3 regions of the Mycobacterium sp. NGS63 genome follow, and region 1 is predicted to be linked to each of the others. Evidence: predicted binding sites of a transcription regulator. Region 1 holds the regulator's gene; each other region holds the start of a gene.
What was found. Region 1 encodes LexA, which represses DNA repair genes until DNA is damaged. Its sites were predicted from a motif close to CGAACANNTGTTCG; they were not measured.
Positions count from the first base shown of each region.

Region 2: a site for LexA is predicted at 2,619-2,632, ahead of cofD (2-phospho-L-lactate transferase). Genes of this name have one in related genera too.
Region 3: a site for LexA is predicted at 2,134-2,147, ahead of ruvC (crossover junction endodeoxyribonuclease RuvC). Genes of this name have one in related genera too.

Region 1 covers NZ_JCALCJ010000001.1:433-6,508, forward strand. The annotation lists partial or broken gene AC5Y4Z_RS00005 (sunset domain-containing protein) at 1-1,711, shown strand, start outside; gene lexA (transcriptional repressor LexA) at 1,742-2,461, opposite strand; gene AC5Y4Z_RS00015 (LysM peptidoglycan-binding domain-containing protein) at 2,774-3,271, shown strand; gene nrdR (transcriptional regulator NrdR) at 3,362-3,826, shown strand; gene AC5Y4Z_RS00025 (peroxynitrite isomerase) at 3,856-4,344, shown strand; gene AC5Y4Z_RS00030 (alpha/beta fold hydrolase) at 4,352-5,383, opposite strand; gene AC5Y4Z_RS00035 (proteasome assembly chaperone family protein) at 5,430-6,076, opposite strand, start outside.
Region 2 covers NZ_JCALCJ010000017.1:1,274-7,349, reverse strand. The annotation lists gene AC5Y4Z_RS26170 (phosphomannomutase/phosphoglucomutase) at 1-1,044, opposite strand, end outside; gene AC5Y4Z_RS26165 (DUF3499 domain-containing protein) at 1,114-1,569, opposite strand; gene AC5Y4Z_RS26160 (metallopeptidase family protein) at 1,743-2,165, shown strand; gene AC5Y4Z_RS26155 (WhiB family transcriptional regulator) at 2,183-2,521, opposite strand; gene cofD (2-phospho-L-lactate transferase) at 2,864-3,859, shown strand; gene AC5Y4Z_RS26145 (coenzyme F420-0:L-glutamate ligase) at 3,856-5,199, shown strand; gene AC5Y4Z_RS26140 (Eco57I restriction-modification methylase domain-containing protein) at 5,196-6,076, shown strand, end outside.
Region 3 covers NZ_JCALCJ010000001.1:141,564-147,639, reverse strand. The annotation lists gene ruvB (Holliday junction branch migration DNA helicase RuvB) at 1-967, opposite strand, end outside; gene ruvA (Holliday junction branch migration protein RuvA) at 964-1,554, opposite strand; gene ruvC (crossover junction endodeoxyribonuclease RuvC) at 1,551-2,117, opposite strand; gene AC5Y4Z_RS00810 (DUF4178 domain-containing protein) at 2,264-2,875, shown strand; gene AC5Y4Z_RS00805 (DUF2617 family protein) at 2,886-3,398, shown strand; gene AC5Y4Z_RS00800 (DUF4247 domain-containing protein) at 3,395-3,826, shown strand; gene AC5Y4Z_RS00795 (DUF350 domain-containing protein) at 3,849-4,304, shown strand; gene AC5Y4Z_RS00790 (polyamine aminopropyltransferase) at 4,301-5,833, shown strand; gene AC5Y4Z_RS00785 (hypothetical protein) at 5,942-6,076, shown strand, end outside.

The sequences.
Region 1 (6,076 bases):
GAAAACCAAGGAGTTCACCACCAATCCCGCGGCGCTGGCCGACCAGCTGAAGGGCCTGCAGGTCGCGATCGATCCGGCCGCGGCGATCAACATGGCCTGGCGGGCGGCGGGCGGCGCGACCGGCCCGCTGGGCGCCAAGCAGGGCGGGCCGTATCCGATCGGCGGCGACGGGATCGCGCAGAACTTCGCCGGCGGCAAGGTGTTCTTCAACCCCGCCACCGGCGCGAACGCCCTCGAGAGCGACATCCTGGCCAAGTACGAGTCGCTGGGCGGCCCGGTCGGCAGTGACCTCGGCTTCCCCACCGCCAACGAGTCCGACGGGGGCATCGGGCCGGCCAGCCGGGTGGCCGCGTTCGCCGCGGCCGACAAGCCGGTGATCTTCTGGACCCACGACCACGGCGCGTTCGTGGTGCGCGGTGCGATGAAGGCCGCCTGGGACAAGCTGCGCGGCGCCAGCGGCAAACTGGGCGCCCCGGTCGGCGACCAGTCCGTGGCCGGTGACGTGGTCTCCCAGCAGTTCACCGGCGGCAAGATCTCGTGGAACCGGGCGAAGAACTCGTTCACCACCGAGCCGTCGAACCTGGCCCCCCTGCTGTCCGGCCTGCAGGTGTCCGGGCAGAACCAGCCGAGCACCGCGGCGATGCCCTCGCACGGCAAGAAATTCGACTGGCACCGGTGGTGGCCGCTGGCGCTGATCCCGCTGGCGGTGCTCGTCGCGCTGGTGGTGCTGGTGCTCGGGTGGCGCCGGCGCCGCGCCCGGCGCCGGCCCGCTGAGGTGACCGAGGCCCAAACCTACGAGCCCACGCCCGACGCCGACGCCGGCTACGAGCGCGCAGACGAGGGGCACTGGCGCTCCGGCTTCGGCGACAGTGGCGACACCGGCGCCGCCGGCGACGGCGGCGACACTGGCGACCTGGCCACCGACCACTTTGCGCGCGGCGACCTGCACCAGCCGCCCGACGCCGGGCCCGCGCGGGTGAGTTGGAGCCGCGGCGCCACCGCGGCCGCGGAGACCGACGAGACCGCCGACGAAGACCCCGATGCCGTGCAGACGGACTCCATCCCCGTCGTCTCGGCCGCCGCCCTGTCCGAGGCCGGGTATGCCGATGCGGCCCCGCGGGGCTATGCCGAAGCCCCCGAGCAGGGGGAGTACGCGCAGCCCGAGGACGCCGGCTACGCCGACGCCGAGTATGTCGAGGCCGAGTACGCGGACGCGGGCTATCCCGGCGAGGACTACGCCGAGCCCGGGTACCCGGACGTCGCCGTCCCACGCACGCGTCCGGAGGCCGCCTACCTCGTTGTCGACGGAGCCGAGGAACCCGACGCCGGGGAACCCGACGTCGCCTACGCCGAGGATGGTGCGGACGACGACATTCCCGACGCCGTGGTGGCCGAAGACCCGGACGTCCCGGTCGCCCTGGGGTCCGACGCGGAGCAACGCGCGGGGCGGCACGCGGCCACGGACGACGAGGAGGTGCCGGAGTCGGTCCCCGAAGCCGCCGGCGCCGCGCCGGCCGCCGGTGGGCGCCCGACGATCCACCTGCCGCTGAACGACCCGTACCAGGTGCCCGACGGCTATCCGATCAAGGCCAGCGCCCGTTCGGGGCTGTACTACACCCCGGGCAGCGAGCTCTACCACGACACGCTCGCCGAAATCTGGCTCAGCAGCGAGGAAGTCGCGCAGGCCAACGGGTTCATCAAGGCCGACTGAGCCGGCCGCCCGACGGGGCTGCGCGGCTCGTCAGACCTTGCGGATCACCGTCACGACCTTGCCGAGCACGGTCGCGTCGTTGCCGGGGATCGGGTCGAACGCCGGGTTGTGCGGCATCAGCCACACCTGACCGCCCGCGCGCTTGAACGTCTTGACGGTGGCCTCGCCCTCGATCATGGCCGCGACGATGTCGCCGTTGTCGGCGACGTGCTGCTGGCGCACCACCACCCAGTCGCCGTCGCAGATCGCGGCCTCGACCATCGAGTCGCCCACCACCTTGAGCAGGAACAGTGTGCCCTCGCCGACCAGCTCGCGGGGCAGCGGGAAGACGTCTTCGACGGCCTCCTCGGCGAGGATCGGCCCGCCCGCGGCGATCCGCCCCAGCACCGGGACGTAGCTGGGCTCGGGCAGCGCGTCCGAGCCGGCGACGTCGGTGACCGGCGCGCGCGCGGTGTCGGCCCCGTCGTCGGCGCCGCGGACGTCCACGGCGCGGGGGCGGTTGGCGTCGCGGCGCAGGTAGCCCTTGCGCTCCAGCGTGCGCAGCTGGTGGGCCACCGAGGACGTCGACGTCAGGCCCACCGCGTCGCCGATCTCCCGGATGCTCGGTGGGTAGCCGCGGGTGGTGACCGACTCGCGGATGACGTTCAGGATGGTGCGCTGCCGTTCGGTCAGCGAGGAATCCACGGAATGCAACCGGCCGTCCGCGTCGGCGGGGGAGCCGGTTGATGGAGTGTCGTTGCTGTCGCCCATGCACTGAATGTAGCCGCGCCGGCGCGAAGAATCAAACATGTGTTCGACTGGCGTGTCGCCGGGCTGCTCCGGCCGGGGCACGGCCCAGGGCCTGGGAAATCACAAGTGTGTAACTTTCGGCCGTGTCGGGTATCCAGGCGTCATGAACCGCGATGTTCAGGGGGCGTGCCCACCCAGTCGTCGGAAACTTGTCGGTGGGTCCGTCTAGCGTCGTGCTTGTGCGACACGCTTCGCTCAAATGTTCGGTAATCGAACACACGAGCGACTATGGTCGAACACACGAGCGAGAACGAGTTGACCGGAGGAAAGCCGATGACCACCATCCACGCAGGCTCGCCACGCACCAGTAGCGTCCGGCGCCCGGTCAACGGGCCGGTGCAGGGGCTTCGTCCGGGCCACCCCGCCGGTCTGGCCCGTTCCCGGCGGCCCGGCCCGTCGCGCCCGGCGGGCGCGCCGACCCGCTACTACGGCACCGGCGTCGCGATGTCGAGGGCCCCGCACCGCAGGCGCCCCGTCACGCTGGCCACCACGCTGGGGCTGGCACTGATCGCCGGGATCATCACCGTGTGGCTCGGCCTGGTCGCCAACATCGGCCAGGCGGTTAACGGCGACTCGGGGGGAGCGGCGGCCGCGGTGCCCGACCGGCTGGCCGTCGTGCGGGTCGAACCAGGGGAGTCCCTACAGGACGTCGCGCACCGGGTGGCCCCGGACGCGCCGGCGCGCCAGGTGGCCCAACGCATCCGCGAACTCAACGACCTCAACTCCCCGGCCCTGGCCGCGGGCCAGACGCTGATCGCGCCCGTGGGCTGACCCGCAGGGGAGCGCGCGGGTACGCTTTCAGTGTTCTTGCGGTTCTTGCGGTTCTGCGACCCCGCAGGTGAGCACGGCGAAGGAGCGGTCATGCACTGTCCGTTCTGCCGCCACCCGGATTCCCGGGTGATCGACTCGCGGGAAACCGATGAGGGCCAGGCCATCCGGCGCCGCCGCTCGTGCCCCGAGTGCGGGCGGCGCTTCACGACCGTCGAAACCGCGGTCCTGGCGGTGGTCAAACGCAGCGGGGTCACCGAGCCCTTCAGCCGGGAGAAGGTCATCAGCGGGGTCCGCCGGGCGTGCCAGGGCCGCCAGGTCGACGACGACGCGCTGAATCTGCTTGCGCAGCAAGTGGAAGACACCGTGCGGGCGGCGGGGTCGCCCGAGATTCCCAGCCACGAGGTCGGGTTGGCCATCCTGGGCCCGCTGCGCGACCTCGACGAGGTCGCCTACCTGCGATTCGCGTCGGTGTACCGGTCCTTCTCGTCGGCCGAGGACTTCGAGCGCGAGATCGAGACGCTGCGCGCGCACCGCAACGTGTCGGCTCCCGGCTGATGGCGCGGGCCGCTCGCTAGTCTGTTTTCATGCCCGACTTGCATCCCGATCTCGAAGCGCTGGCGCCGTTGCTGGGCACGTGGGCCGGTCAGGGCTCGGGCAAATACCCGACGATCGATTCCTTCGAGTACGACGAGGAAGTCACCTTTACCCATGTGGGCAAGCCGTTTTTGGCCTACACGCAGAAGACCAAGGCGACCGCCGACGGGAAGCCCCTGCACGCCGAGGCGGGATACCTGCGGGTGCCGCGGCCCGGTCACCTCGAGTGGGTCCTGGTGCATCCGAGCGGCATCACCGAGATCGAGGTGGGCACGTATTCGGTCACCGACGGGGTCATCGAGCTCGCGATGGCGACGGGCCCCGGTGGGACGATCGGGCTCGCCCCCAGCGCCAAAGAGGTTACGGCGCTTGGCCGTTCGTTGCGCATCGACGGCGACGAGCTGTCCTACACGGTGGACATGGGCGCCGTCGGGCAGCCCCTGCAAAACCACCTCACCGCGGTGTTGCACCGGCGCTGAGCCGAAGTCAGGTGGCGCTGCGTTCGTCGGAGCCCATGGCGTTGAGGACGGCGACGCGGGTGTCGGCGGGACCGGTGACGGTCTGCTCGCCGCCCCCGGTGCGCAGCAGCGCGCGCAGGGCGTCCTGGTCGTACTCGGCGGGCTCGGTGGTGTCGATGAAGCGCTGGACGACGTCGATGAAGCGGGCCGGGTCGTCGTGAAAGGGGAAGTGGCCGGAGCCTTCGAAGATCTCGAGGCGGGAGCCGGGCATCGCGGCGTGTGCCATCCACGCATGACGGGCGGGGACCACCACATCCTTGGTGCCCCAGACGATCTGCACCGGGATGGCCTCGGTCAAATAACATCGGTCCAGCATCGTGACGATCTGCCCGCGCCAGTCCACCACCGCGCGCAGGGTGCGGCTGAACGCCGCCGACGCCGTCGGTTCCGGCAGGTCGTCGAGGATGCGCAGCACGTTGGGCAGGTCGCGGCCCAGCCCGGTCGACCCGATCACCAGGCCGGCCAGCTTGCCCGCCAGCTGAACCGCGGGCAGCACCAGCGGCAGCCGCAGCAGCCCCAGGGCCTCGCTGCCCATCGGCAACGAGGCCAGCCGGAAGGCGACGTTGACGTCCTTGGTGACCCCGCCGGCGGCGACCAGGATCAGCCGGTCCACCAGATGCGGGAACTGGTAGGCGAATTGCATGGCCACCCCGCCGCCCAGCGAGTGCCCGACGATGGTCACCCGCTCGATGTCGAGCACGGACAGCAGGTCACGCATCCCGTTGGCGTAGGCGGCCACCGAGTAGTCGGCGCGGGGTTTGTCGGATTTCCCGTGCCCCAGCAGGTCGGGGGCGATGACGGTGAAACGCTGGGCGAGCTTGGCCTGCACGGCATTCCAGGTGGTGGAGTTGTCGCCGATGCCGTGGATCAGCAGGATCGCCGGGCCGGACCCGGCGATGCGGTAGGCCCGCCGGTAGCCGTGGATGGTGCGGAACTCGAGCGTGGGCGCGGTCACCTCACGCACCGGGCGAAGATTGCTCTTGCGCTTGCGCTCGGTCAACTACGCCGCCCTTGGTGTCGGCCCGCCAGAGGGGCGTTGAAAGGACTCAAGCCCGATCGTCGTCGTCGGGCTTCTTCTCCGCCTGCTGGGCAAGGAAGCGCTCGAACTCGGCGCCAAGCTCGTCGCCGCTAGGCAGATCCCCGTCACGCGTGAGTAACGACCTGTTCTCCTGAGCGTCGATGAAGGCATCGTACTGGCGCTCGAGCGCGGCGACCACTTGGGCCACCTCGGTGCTGGCCTGGACCTGCTCGTCGACCTTGGCGCGGATCTCGGCGGCGGCCTCGGTCAGCGCCGTCAGCGGCAGCTCGAGCGATCCGCTCTTGGCCACCTGCTCGAGCAGCGCCTGGGCGGCGGCCGGGTAGTCGGTCTGGGTCAGGTAGTGCGGCACGTGCACGGTGAACCCCACGACCTCGTGGCCGTGCTGGGCCATCCGGTACTCCAGCAGGTTGGACGCGCTGCCGGGAACCTGGATCTCCGAGATCCAGGGCTGGAAGTCGGCGATCAGTTCCTTGTGGTTGGAGTGCGCCGTCAGCGTGATCGGCCGGGTGTGCGGCACCGCCATCGGGACGGTGCCCAGGCCGATGGTGCGCCGCACGCCCAGCCGCTCGGCCAGCAGGCGCACGGCGGTGACGAAACGCTCCCACTTCAGGTCCGGCTCCATGCCGGCCAGCAGCAGAAACGGGTTGCCGGCGC
Region 2 (6,076 bases), on a different contig from region 1:
GGCCAGCATGCCGGAGTCGGCGCCCCAGAAGTCACGGAAGTAGTAGTGCGCCGAATGCTCGCCGCCGAAAATCGCGCCGGTGTCGGCCATCAGCGCCTTGATGTAGGAGTGACCGACGCGCGAGCGCAGCGGCGTGCCGCCGCGCTCGGTGACCAGTTCGGGCACCGCGCGGGAGGTGATGACGTTGTGGATGATCGTGGCGCCGATCTCGCGGCCCAGCTCGCGGGCCGCCACCAGGCTGGTCACCGTCGACGGCGACACCAGCCGGCCGCGTTCGTCGACCACGAAGCAGCGGTCGGCGTCTCCGTCGAAGGCCAGCCCGATATCGGCGCCGGTGTCGCCGACGAATTTTTGCAGGTCCACCAGGTTGGCGGGGTCGAGCGGGTTGGCCTCGTGGTTGGGGAACGAGCCGTCGAGCTCGAAGTACAACGGCAACACCGTGATCGAGCCGATCGCGCCGAGCACGGCCGGCGCCGTGTGGCCGGCCATGCCGTTGCCGGCGTCCACGGCCACCCGCAGCGGGCGCAGCGCGGAGGTGTCCACGAGCGAACGCAGGAACTCGCCGTAGTCGGCGAGCACGTCGCGGTCGGTGGCGGTTCCGGGCTGCCCGTCATGCGCCGGGACGCCGGCGATCACGTCGTCGGTGATGGCGCCCAGGCCGCTGTCGGCGCCCACCGGTTTGGCCCCGGCCCGGCACAGCTTGATGCCGTTGTAGGCCGCCGGGTTGTGGCTCGCGGTGAACATCGCGCCGGGGCAGTCCAGCAGGCCGGAGGCGAAGTACAGCTGGTCGGTGGATGCCAGGCCGATGCGCACCACGTCGAGTCCCTGGCCGGTCACCCCGGCGGCGAAGGCGGCGGCCAGCGCAGGCGAACTGTCCCGCATGTCGTGGCCGATCGCCACCCGCCGGGCGCCCTCGGAGCGCATCAGCCGGGCGAACGCGGCGCCCAGATCGGTGACCAGCGGCTCGTCGATCTCTTCGCCGACCAGCCCCCGCACGTCGTACGCCTTGACGACACGGCGGACGGTCGCGGCGGACCGGGACATGCAAAACTCCTGACACTGATGAGTTGCTGAAACTCTTGGCGTCAGCTTATCGGCCCGTGGCGCCCCGTTTTAGTCGCTGGGGTCGGGCAACACCCGCAGATGCCCGCGGCGGCGACCCGAACGCCGCTCGGGCGGTGCGAGCAAACCGCCGCTCGGCGCGGTGGCGTGGGCTCCGGCGTGCTGCAGGTGAGGCTCGGCGGGCGCAAAGGCGCTCAGCGGCGCGGACCCGTTCGCCGGTGCCCCGTCGCGGGGGCGACCCTCGCGCACCGCGTCGGCCAGGGCGACCAGGTCGTCCTCGTCGGGGTGGGCGGGCTCGAAGTTCAGGGGCCCGGCGTGGCGCACCAGGTCCCATCCGCGGGGGGCGGTGATCCGGCCGGCGTGGCCGACGCACAGGTCCCACGAGTGCGGTTCGCGGGCGGTGGCGAGCGGGCCGACGACTGCCGTCGAGTCCGAGTAGACGAACGTCAAGGTCGCCACGGCATAGTGCGGACACCCGGGCCGGCAACAGCGACGGGGAACGTTCACGTCGCAAAGGCTATCGTGCAAAAACGTCGTGGAAGCGCCGGACACGCGCAACCGATGGACCCGCGATGTGCAACCGTTACCATCGGCGCGTGGGCGAAATGCGCGGCTCCCCGCAAAGCGGTCGGTCCCGGCGCCGCTCGGCTTCCTATCGGGGCGCCCGGCGCGGACGCGACATGCGCGGCCCGCTGCTGCCGCCGAGCGTGCCCGGCTGGCGCAGCCGCGCCGAGCGGTTCGACATGGCGGTGCTGGAGGCCTACGAGCCGATCGAGCGCCGCTGGCACGGGCGGGTGTCCGAGCTCGACGTGGCCGTCGACGAAATCCCCCGCATCGCCGCCAAGGATCCCGACAGCGTGCAGTGGCCGCCCGAGGTCATCGCCGACGGGCCGATTGCGCTGGCACGCTTGATCCCGGCCGGCGTCGACGTTCGCGGCAACGCCACACGGGCGCGAATCGTGTTGTTCCGCAAGCCGATTGAGCGACGCGCCAAGGACACCGTCGAACTCGACGAGTTGCTGCACGAGATCCTGGTGGCGCAGGTGGCCATCTATTTAGACGTCGAACCCCAGGTCATCGACCCCACGATCGACGACGAATAACGCTGGCTCGCGGCGCCTTAGATGATGCCGCGCTTGAGGCGGCGGCGCTCCCGTTCGGACAGGCCGCCCCAGATGCCGAAGCGCTCGTCGTGCGCCAGGGCGTACTCGAGGCACTCATGGCGCACCTCGCAACCCAGGCAGATCTTCTTGGCCTCGCGGGTGGAGCCGCCCTTTTCCGGGAAGAAGGCCTCGGGGTCCGTCTGCGCGCACAGGGCGCGGTCCTGCCACTGGTCGGGCGTCGGCAGGGGCAGGGGCTCGGGCTCGAAAGCGACTGGGGCATCGGGAACCACGGTCAGGTGCGGACGGACGGTCGCCGCCGGCGCCGGGCCGATGGTGGTGCGCGGTGTGCCTGTCATAACGCCCCGAAGGTGCTCATAAGACATGCTTCGTCCGCCTCCTCAGCTTGATTTGAGAGAGTTAGTGAATTCCCACTGTTCTGATGTACAGACAATTCGAACAAGTGATCGAATCTCGGTCTGCGACACCGGAACCGGCCGGCCAACCGGGAAATGACACTGTTGTGATTAGACACTTGTTGACCTGCTGGGTCAAGCGTTATGACGCATTTCCATATCATCTCGTTACGAAATTTCGGCGTTTCTGTTGTTTCGCGCCTTCGGCGTGTCGATCACACCGCGTTTCGGTCGTCAAAACGGCGTCCTCCGCCGGGCAGTACTGTCGAGCCCTGTGAAGGTCAAGTGAAGGTCACGGTTCTGGTCGGTGGGGTCGGCGGCGCCCGCTTCCTGCTGGGTGTTCAACAGTTGCTCGGGCTCGGTCAGTTCCAGGATTACCAGCGCCCGGATGCCGACGGCCACGAACTCACCGCGATCGTCAACATCGGCGACGACGCCTGGATCCATGGGGTGCGTGTCTGTCCGGATCTGGACACCTGCATGTACACCTTAGGTGGAGGCGTCGACCCGGAGCGCGGGTGGGGTCACCGCGACGAAACCTGGCACGCCAAGGAGGAATTGGCGCGCTACGGCGTGCAGCCGGACTGGTTCCAGTTGGGCGACCGCGACCTGGGCACCCATCTGGTGCGCACCCAGATGCTCAACGCCGGCTACCCGCTGTCCCAGATCACCGCCGCCCTGTGCGACCGCTGGCAGCCGGGCGCGCGGCTGCTCCCGGTGACCGACGACCGCTGCGAGACCCACGTGGTGATCACCGATCCTGACGACGACAGCCGGCGCGCGATCCACTTCCAGGAGTGGTGGGTGCGCTACCGGGCCCAGGTGCCCACGCACAGCTTCGCGTTCGTCGGCGCCGAAAAGGCCGCCGCCGCACCCGAAGTCGTGGCGGCCATCGCCGACGCCGACGTCATCCTGGTGGCGCCGTCCAACCCGGTGGTGAGCGTCGGGGCGATCCTGGCCGTGCCGGGCATCCGCGGCGCGCTGCGCGCCGCCACGGCCCCCGTCGTCGGCTATTCGCCGATCATCGGCGGAAAGCCGTTGCGCGGCATGGCCGACGCCTGCCTGTCCGTCATCGGGGTCGAGTCCACCGCACAGGCCGTCGGCCATTACTACGGGGCGCGCGCGGGCACCGGGATCCTGGACTGCTGGCTGATCCACGAGGGCGACCGGGCCGACATCGAGGGCGTCGCGGTGCGCGCGGTGCCGCTGTTGATGAGCGACCCCAAGGCGACGGCCGAGATGGTCCGGGCGGGTCTGGAACTGGCGGGGCTGGCAGCGTGACGCGCGAGCATGGCACCGCGGCGGCCGTCGAGATCCTGCCGGTGGCCGGGCTGCCGGAGTTCCGGCCCGGCGACGACCTGGGCGCGGCGCTGGCCGCGGCCGCGCCGTGGCTGTCCGACGGGGACGTCGTGGTGGTGACCAGCAAGGTGGTGTCCAAGTGCGAGGGCCGGCTGGTGCCTGCGCCGCGGGACGCCGAGGAGCGGGATCGGCTGCGCCGCAAGCTCGTCGACTCCGAGGCGGTACGCGTGCTGGCGCGCAAGGGCCAGACGCTGATCACCGAGAACCGGCTCGGCCTGGTCCAGGCCGCCGCCGGCGTGGACGGGTCCAACGTCGGGCGCGACGAGCTGGCGCTGCTGCCAGTGGACCCCGACGCCAGCGCCGCCGCGCTGCGCACCGGGCTGCGCGAACGCCTCGGCGTCGACGTCGCCGTCGTCATCACCGACACCATGGGCCGCGCCTGGCGCAACGGCCAGATCGACGCGGCGGTCGGCGCGGCCGGTCTTCGTGTGCTGCACGGCTATTCGGGTGCCGTCGACGCGCACGGCAACGAGCTGCTCGTCACCGAGGTCGCGGTCGCCGACGAGATCGCCGCGGCCGCCGATCTGGTCAAGGGCAAACTGACCGCGATGCCGGTGGCCGTGGTGCGCGGGCTCGCCGTGACCGACGACGGCTCGACGGCCCGCCACCTCCTGCGACCCGGCGAGGAGGACCTGTTCTGGCTCGGCACCGCCGAAGCGCTCGACATGGGCCGCCGCCAGGCCCAGCTGTTGCGCCGGTCGGTGCGCCGCTTCAGCGACGAGCCGGTGGCGCCGGAGCTGATCGAGGCCGCCGTCGCCGAGGCCCTCACCGCCCCGGCCCCGCACCACACCCGGCCGGTGCGGTTCGTCTGGCTGCGCACCGCGGCCACCCGAACCCGGCTGCTGGACCGGATGGCCGACCGGTGGCGCGCGGACCTCGCCGGCGACGGCCGGCCCGCCGACTCCGTCGAACGCCGGGTGGCGCGCGGCCAGATCCTCTACGACGCACCCGAAGTGGTGATCCCGTTCCTGGTCCCCGAGGGCGCCCACGCCTACCCCGATGCCCGGCGCACCGACGCCGAGCACACGATGTTCACGGTCGCGGTCGGGGCGGCCGTGCAGGCGCTGCTGGTCGCGCTGGCGGTGCGCGGGGTGGGCAGCTGCTGGATCGGCTCGACGATCTTCGCCGCGGACCTGGTGCGCGCCGAGCTCGAGCTGCCCGCGGACTGGGAGCCGTTGGGCGCCATCGCGATCGGCCACGCGCTGGAACCGCCCGGCCCGCGCGGCCCGGTCGACGCCGGGGATCTGCTGGTTCGCAAATGACGACGTTCGCGGGCAAGGCTGCGGCGTCGGCCGAGAAGGTCCGCGGCGGCTACTACACGCCGGCGCCCGTCGCCCGGTTCCTGGCCGGTTGGGTGGGCCAGGCCGGCCCCCGGATGCTCGAGCCGTCCTGCGGCGACGGCCGCATCCTGTGCGAGCTCGCCGCGCTGAGTGACCGCGTCCACGGGGTGGAGCTCGTGGCGGCGGAGGCCGCCAAGGCGCGGGCGTTCGCTCCCGTCGACACCGCGAACCTGTTCACCTGGCTCGAAAGAGCCGCTGAAGCCGGGGCCGGAAGCTGGGACGGCGTCGCGGGCAACCCGCCCTACATCCGCTTCGGCAACTGGGCCGCCGAGCAACGGGACCCGGCCCTGGAATTCCTTCGCCGCGAGGGCCTGCGCCCCAGCCGGCTGACCAACGCGTGGGTCCCGTTCGTCGTCGCGAGCGCCGCGCTGGTGCGCGACGGCGGACGCGTGGGCCTGGTGCTTCCCGCCGAGTTGCTCCAGGTCGGCTACGCCGCCCAGCTGCGCGAGTTTCTGCTGAGTCGCTTCGCGGACATCACCCTGCTGACGTTCGAGCGATTGGTGTTCGACGGCGTCCTGCAGGAGGTCGTGCTGTTCTGCGGCGTCACCGGCGCCGGGCCGGCCCGCATCCGCACCGTGCACCTCGCCGATGCCGACGCCCTGGCGGACGCCGACCTGAACGTCGTTGCGGCGCCGGCACTCTTGCACGAAAAGGAGAAGTGGACCAAGTACTTCCTCGACCCCGCCGCGATCCGGCTGCTGCGCGAGCTCAAGGCCGCGCCGGAGCTGACCCGGCTCGGGTCGCTCGCCGAGGTGGACGTGGGCATCGTCACCGGGCGCAACAGCTTTTTCACGTTCAC
Region 3 (6,076 bases), 140 kb from region 1:
CCACTCGGCCGCGCGGGGTGCGCGCGACCATGCCGGCGCGCACCAGGAACGGTTCGCACACCTCCTCGACGGTGGTGGCCTCCTCGCCGACCGCGACCGCCAGCGTCGACACCCCGACGGGCCCGCCGCCGAAGCCGCGGGTCAGCGCCGACAGCACCGCCCGGTCCAGCCGGTCCAGGCCCAGCTCGTCGACGTCGTAGACCGCCAGCGCGGACTTGGCGACGTCGCGGGTGATCACGCCGTCGGCGCGCACCTCGGCGAAGTCCCGGACCCGGCGCAGCAGCCGGTTGGCGATGCGCGGGGTGCCGCGCGAGCGGCGCGCGATCTCGGCGCCGGCCTCGGCGCCCAGCTCGATGCCGAGGATCCCGGCCGAGCGCGTCAGCACCCGCTCCAGTTCGGCGGGTTCGTAGAAGTCCATGTGCGCGGTGAACCCGAACCGGTCGCGCAGCGGGCCGGTCAGCGCGCCGGACCGGGTGGTCGCGCCGACCAGGGTGAACGGCGCCACCTCCAGCGGGATCGACGTCGCGCCGGGCCCCTTGCCGACCACCACGTCGACGCGGAAGTCCTCCATCGCCAGGTAGAGCATCTCCTCGGCGGGCCGCGCGGTGCGGTGGATCTCGTCGATGAACAACACGTCGTGCTCGACCAGGTTGGACAGCATCGCGGCCAGGTCGCCGGCGCGTTCCAGCGCGGGGCCCGACGTCACCCGCAGCGACGAGCCGAGCTCGGCGGCGATGATCATCGCCAGCGACGTCTTGCCCAGTCCCGGCGGGCCGGACAGCAGGATGTGATCCGGTGTGCCGCCGCGGTTTTTGGCCCCCTCGATGACCAGTTGCAGCTGCTCGCGCACCCGCGGCTGGCCGATGAACTCCCGCAGCGAGCGGGGCCGCAGGCTGACGTCGATGTCGCCCTCGCCGACGGTCAGCGCGGGCGAGACGTCCCGGTCGGCAAACTCGTCGTCGCTCATTTCTTACCCAGCATCGACAGCGCCGCGCGCAGCGCGCCGGACCGGCTGGCCTCGGGCTCGTCGGCCAGCACCTTGTCGGTGGCCTCCTCGGCCTGCTTGGCCGCGAAGCCGAGCCCAATCAGGGCCTCCACCACCGGGTTTCGCACCGCGTGGCCGTTGAGCTCGGCGGGCGCGCCGGCGGCGGCCACCGCACCGACTTTGTCGCGCAATTCCAGCACCATCCGTTCGGCGCCGCGTTTGCCGATGCCGGGCACCCGGGTCAGGGCGGCGACGTCGCCGTCGTGCAGCGCCTGCCGCAGCGCCGCGGCGTCGTGCACGGCCAGCGTCGCCATCGCCAGCCGGGGCCCGACCCCCGACACCGACATCAGCGTCAGGAACAGGTCGCGGGTTTCGTTGTCCGAGAACCCGTACAGCGTCTGGGAATCCTCGCGCACGATCATCGCGGTGATCAGCCGGGCCTCGGTCCCGCAGCGCAGCGTCGCCAGCGTCGACGGCGTCGCGTTGACCCGGTAGCCGACGCCGGCCGCCTCGATCACCACGTGATCGAGCGCCACCTCGAGCACCTCGCCGCGCACCGAGGCGATCATCGGGCGGCCTTCAGCTTGGCTTGCAACTTGGCCCGGTAGGCGTGCCGCTGCTGGGCGGCAAGTGTTTCGGCGGCGGCCATCCGCGCGATCATAGGCGCCCGCCAGCAGTGGCAGATGGCCAGCGCCAGCGCGTCGGCCGCGTCGGCCGGGGTCGGTTTGGCTTGCAGCCCAAGGATTCTGGTGACCATCGCGGTGACCTGCGCCTTGTCGGCGGCCCCGTTGCCGGTGACCGCGGCCTTCACCTCGCTGGGGGTGTGGAAGTGCACGTCGATGCCGCGGCGGGCCGCCGCCAGCGCGACCACGCCGCCGGCCTGCGCGGTGCCCATCACCGTCGTCACGTTGTGCTGGGAGAACACCCTCTCGACGGCCACCACGTCCGGTTGATGGGTGGCCAGCCAGTGCTCGACGGCATCGCTGATGGCCAGCAGCCGGTCGGGCAGCCGCGCGTCGGAGGGGGTGCGCACCACGTCGACGTCGAGCGCCACGACGCTGCGGCCGCGCCCGCTTTCCACCACCGACAGCCCGCAGCGCGTCAGCCCGGGGTCGACGCCCATCACGCGCATGGCCCGCTCCTTCGTACGAACAGCTGTTCGATAGCGTAGCGGGAGGGACCGACGGCGCCCGCCACGACACGCGGCGCCGGGGGCCGCAAAAGCTGTTAACTTAAAGCCCACGTTCGCTCGAGCAGTGCGGCAACGGAAGGTGTGACGTGGGATCGGTCCTGGTCGTCCTGGCGGCGGTGCTGTTCATCGCGTCGATCGTGGTGCTGGTGATCGCTTTGCGGCGCCCCAAAAAACCGGCCGCACCGGGCGGGCGCCAGGACCCGCTGTCGTTCAACGCGATGCCCCAGTTCGGGCCCCGCCAGCTGGGTCCCGGCGCCATCGTCAGCTACGGCGGCATCGACTACGTGGTTCGCGGGTCGGCGACATACCGCGAGGGCCCGTTCGTGTGGTGGGAGCACCTGCTGGAAGGCGGCGACCAGCCGGTCTGGTTCAGCGTCGAGGAGGACGACGGGCGCCTGGAGCTCGCGATGTGGGTGCGGCGCAAGGACGTCGCGCTGCAGCCCGGCGGCCCGTACGTCGTCGACGGCGTGACGTTTCACGAGTCCGAGCGCGGCCGCGCCTCCTACACCACCGAGGGCACCACCGGGCTGCCGGCCGGCGGCGAGATGGAGTTCATCGACTGCGCCAACGCCGACGAGAGCGCCCTGCTCTCGTTCGAGCGGTGGGCCCCCGACACGCCCTGGGAGGTCTCGACGGGCAAGCCCGTGCTGGCCGGCGAACTCACCGTCTACCCGGCTCCCCCGCCGTCCTCCCCGTAAGCGCCCGCCGGTGCCCCTTCATCAGCTCGCGGTGACGCCGGCGGACGTGTCCGGCGAACGGCTGGGGCTCGCGCTCAACGCGCCCGCCCCGGCGCCGCTGGCCACCATCTCGCTGCGTCACCCGAACGGCGGCGCGCTGTTGCTCGGGGTGCTGGGCGCCTCGCACGTCGTCGCCGTCGAACACGCGAAAGGCCGTTTCTCCGAACAGGTTTCGTGCACCGCCCGCGCTCAGGGGATGGACCTGCCCGACCACACCGACGCGCCGGGCTACCGCCTGCGATCGCGCACCGAAACCCTCGACGAGGCCGGCTTCCGCCGCCTGGCGGGCGAGCTTCGCGACCGGTGCGCCCGCGTGCCGGGCTGGCTCGGGGGCACGTTCCCCGGCGATGACGCCGCCCTGACCGCCCTGGCCGCCGAAGCCGACGGCGCGGGCTGGCGATGGCAGACCTGGCACCTGTATCCGCGCCGGCCGTTGGGGTCGGGCGGCGTGGTGGTCCACACGGCCAGCCGGTGGCGCCCGTGAGCCGCAATCGCCTGTTCCTGATCTCGGGGGCGCTGGCCGTCGCCGCCGTCGTGTCGCTGATCTTCGGACTCACGTTGCTGCAGAAGAACATTGCGTCGTACGTCGCGGGCCATTACCACGAGTACGCCCGCGACGTGAACGGCACGCGCTACGCCTGCAGCGGGTCACCCGAGCAGGTCGCCGACACGCTCGCCGACTACCAGGAGCCCAGCGCGCGCGCCGCCAACGGCAACAGCGAATACCTGCGCTACAGCAACGACATCGTGATCGTCGGCCCCGACGGTGGCCAACCGTGCAGCATCCGCGTCGAGCCGCTGAGCGCCGGCTACAGCCACGGCGCGTTCATCTTCCTCGGCCCCGGGTTCTTCCCCGGATCCCCGTCGGGCGGCGCCGGCGGCTCGCCCGGTGGCCCCGGCGGCACCAAATAGTTTGGAAGCAAAGGAGACAACCATGTACCTCGCCGTCGAGATCGGAACCATCGACCTCAACCCGGTGTTGAAGGGCGCCGTCGCCACGATCCTGTACTTCGCCGTCGGCATGGCCGTGCTTCTCGTGGGGTTCTACGTCGTCGACGTGCTGACCCCGGGCAAGCTGCGCCAGCTGGTGTTCATCGACCGCCGGCCCAACGCCGTGATTGTCGCGGGCGCGATGTACATCGCGCTGACCGTCGTCATCATCACCGCCATCGCCAACAGCTACAGCCAGCTGGGCCAGGGGCTCGTCGGCGTGGCGGTGTACGGGTTGATGGGCGTGATCCTTCTGGGGGTAGCGCTGCTGGCGATGCACCTGCTGATCCCGGGCAGTTTCCACGAGCACGTCGACGAACCGCAGCTGCATCCGGGGTCCTTCGCGGTGGCGCTGATCCTGCTGGCCGTGGGAGGAGTGACCGCCGCGGCGGTGTCATGAGCGCCCCGGGGCGCTGGCGCGCCGTGCTGCTGGCGGCGGTGGCGGCCTGCGCGGCCTGCGGCATCATCTACGAGCTGGCGCTGCTGACGCTGTCGGCCAGCCTCAACGGCGGGGGCATCGTCGCGACGTCGCTGATCGTCGCCGGCTACATCGCGGCGCTGGGCGCGGGCGCGCTGCTGGTCAAGCCGCTGCTGGCGCACGCGGCGATCGCCTTCGTCGCCATCGAGGCGCTGCTGGGCATCGTGGGCGGGCTGTCGGCGGCGGCGCTGTACGTGGTGTTCGCCTTCCTCGACGGGTCGGTCGGCTCGACGTGGGTGCTGGCGGTCGGCACGGCGTTGATCGGCGGGCTGGTCGGCGCCGAGGTGCCGCTGCTGATGACCCTGCTGCAGCGCGGCCGCGTCGCGGGCCCCGCCGAGAGCGGGCGCACGCTGGCCAACCTCAACGCCGCCGACTACCTGGGTGCGCTGCTGGGCGGCCTGGTGTGGCCGTTTTTGCTGCTGCCGCACCTGGGGATGATCCGCGGGGCGGCCGCCACCGGCATCATCAACCTGGCGGCCGCCGGGGTCGTGGCGGTCTTCGTGCTGCGCCCGGTCGTTTCCCCGCGGCAGCTGGCGACGGCGCTGTGCGCGCTGACCGCGGCGCTGGGGCTGCTCGCCACCCTGCTGCTGCGCTCGGCCGACATCGAAACCACAAGCCGCCAAAGGCTTTACGCCGATCCGATCATCGCCTACCGGCACACGCCCTACCAGGAGATCGTGGTCACCCGGCGCGGCAACGACATGCGGCTGTACCTCGACGGCGGACTGCAGTTCTCCACCCGCGACGAATACCGCTACACCGAAAGCCTGGTCTACCCCGCGCTCGGGAACGGCGCGCGTTCGGTGCTGGTGCTCGGCGGTGGCGACGGCCTGGCTGCCCGAGAGTTGTTGCGCCAGCCGGGGATTCAGCGGATCGTGCAGGTGGAGCTCGACCCCGCCGTGATCGAGCTGGCGCGCACCACCATGCGCGAGGCCAACGGCGGTTCGCTGGACAACCCGCGCGTCAAGGTCGTGATCGGCGACGCGATGGGCTGGCTGCGCGGCGGGCCTGACAGGTTCGACGCGGTCATCGTCGACCTGCCCGATCCCGACACACCCGTGCTGGGCCGGCTGTATTCGACCGAGTTCTACGCGCTGGCCGCCCGCGCGCTGGCGCCCGGCGGGCTGATGGTGGTGCAGGCGGGCAGCCCGTTTTCGACGCCGACGGCGTTCTGGCGCACGGTGTCGACGATCCGCGCCGCCGGCTACGCGGTGACGCCGTATCACGTGCACGTGCCCACGTTCGGCGACTGGGGCTTCGCCTTGGCTCAGCACGCCGGGACGGCACCGGTGCCGAGGATGCCCGCCGACGCGCCTCCACTGCGATTCCTCAACCAGAAGGTGCTGGACGCGGCCACCGTGTTCGCCGGCGACATCGGGCCCCGCCCGCTCGAGCCCTCGACCCTGGACAATCCCCGCGTCGTCGACGACATGCGGCACGGCTACGACTAACGGGCGCGCGCCGAAATGGGGAAAATTCCTGATTTAACGCGGCCGCCCGGCGGCGCATACTTCGCGTGAGCGCTCCGAACCGCCCGTCGTCGGGGAAGCGAGGCACGCATGAACGCCACCCGAAAGATGCTGCGCGTCACCGCCGGAGCCCTGCTGGCGGGGGGCCTCGCGGTTGCCGCCCCGGGCACCGCCCACGCCAACAAGGGCCCGTTCACGTGGTGTCCGGGACAGTCCATGGAGTGG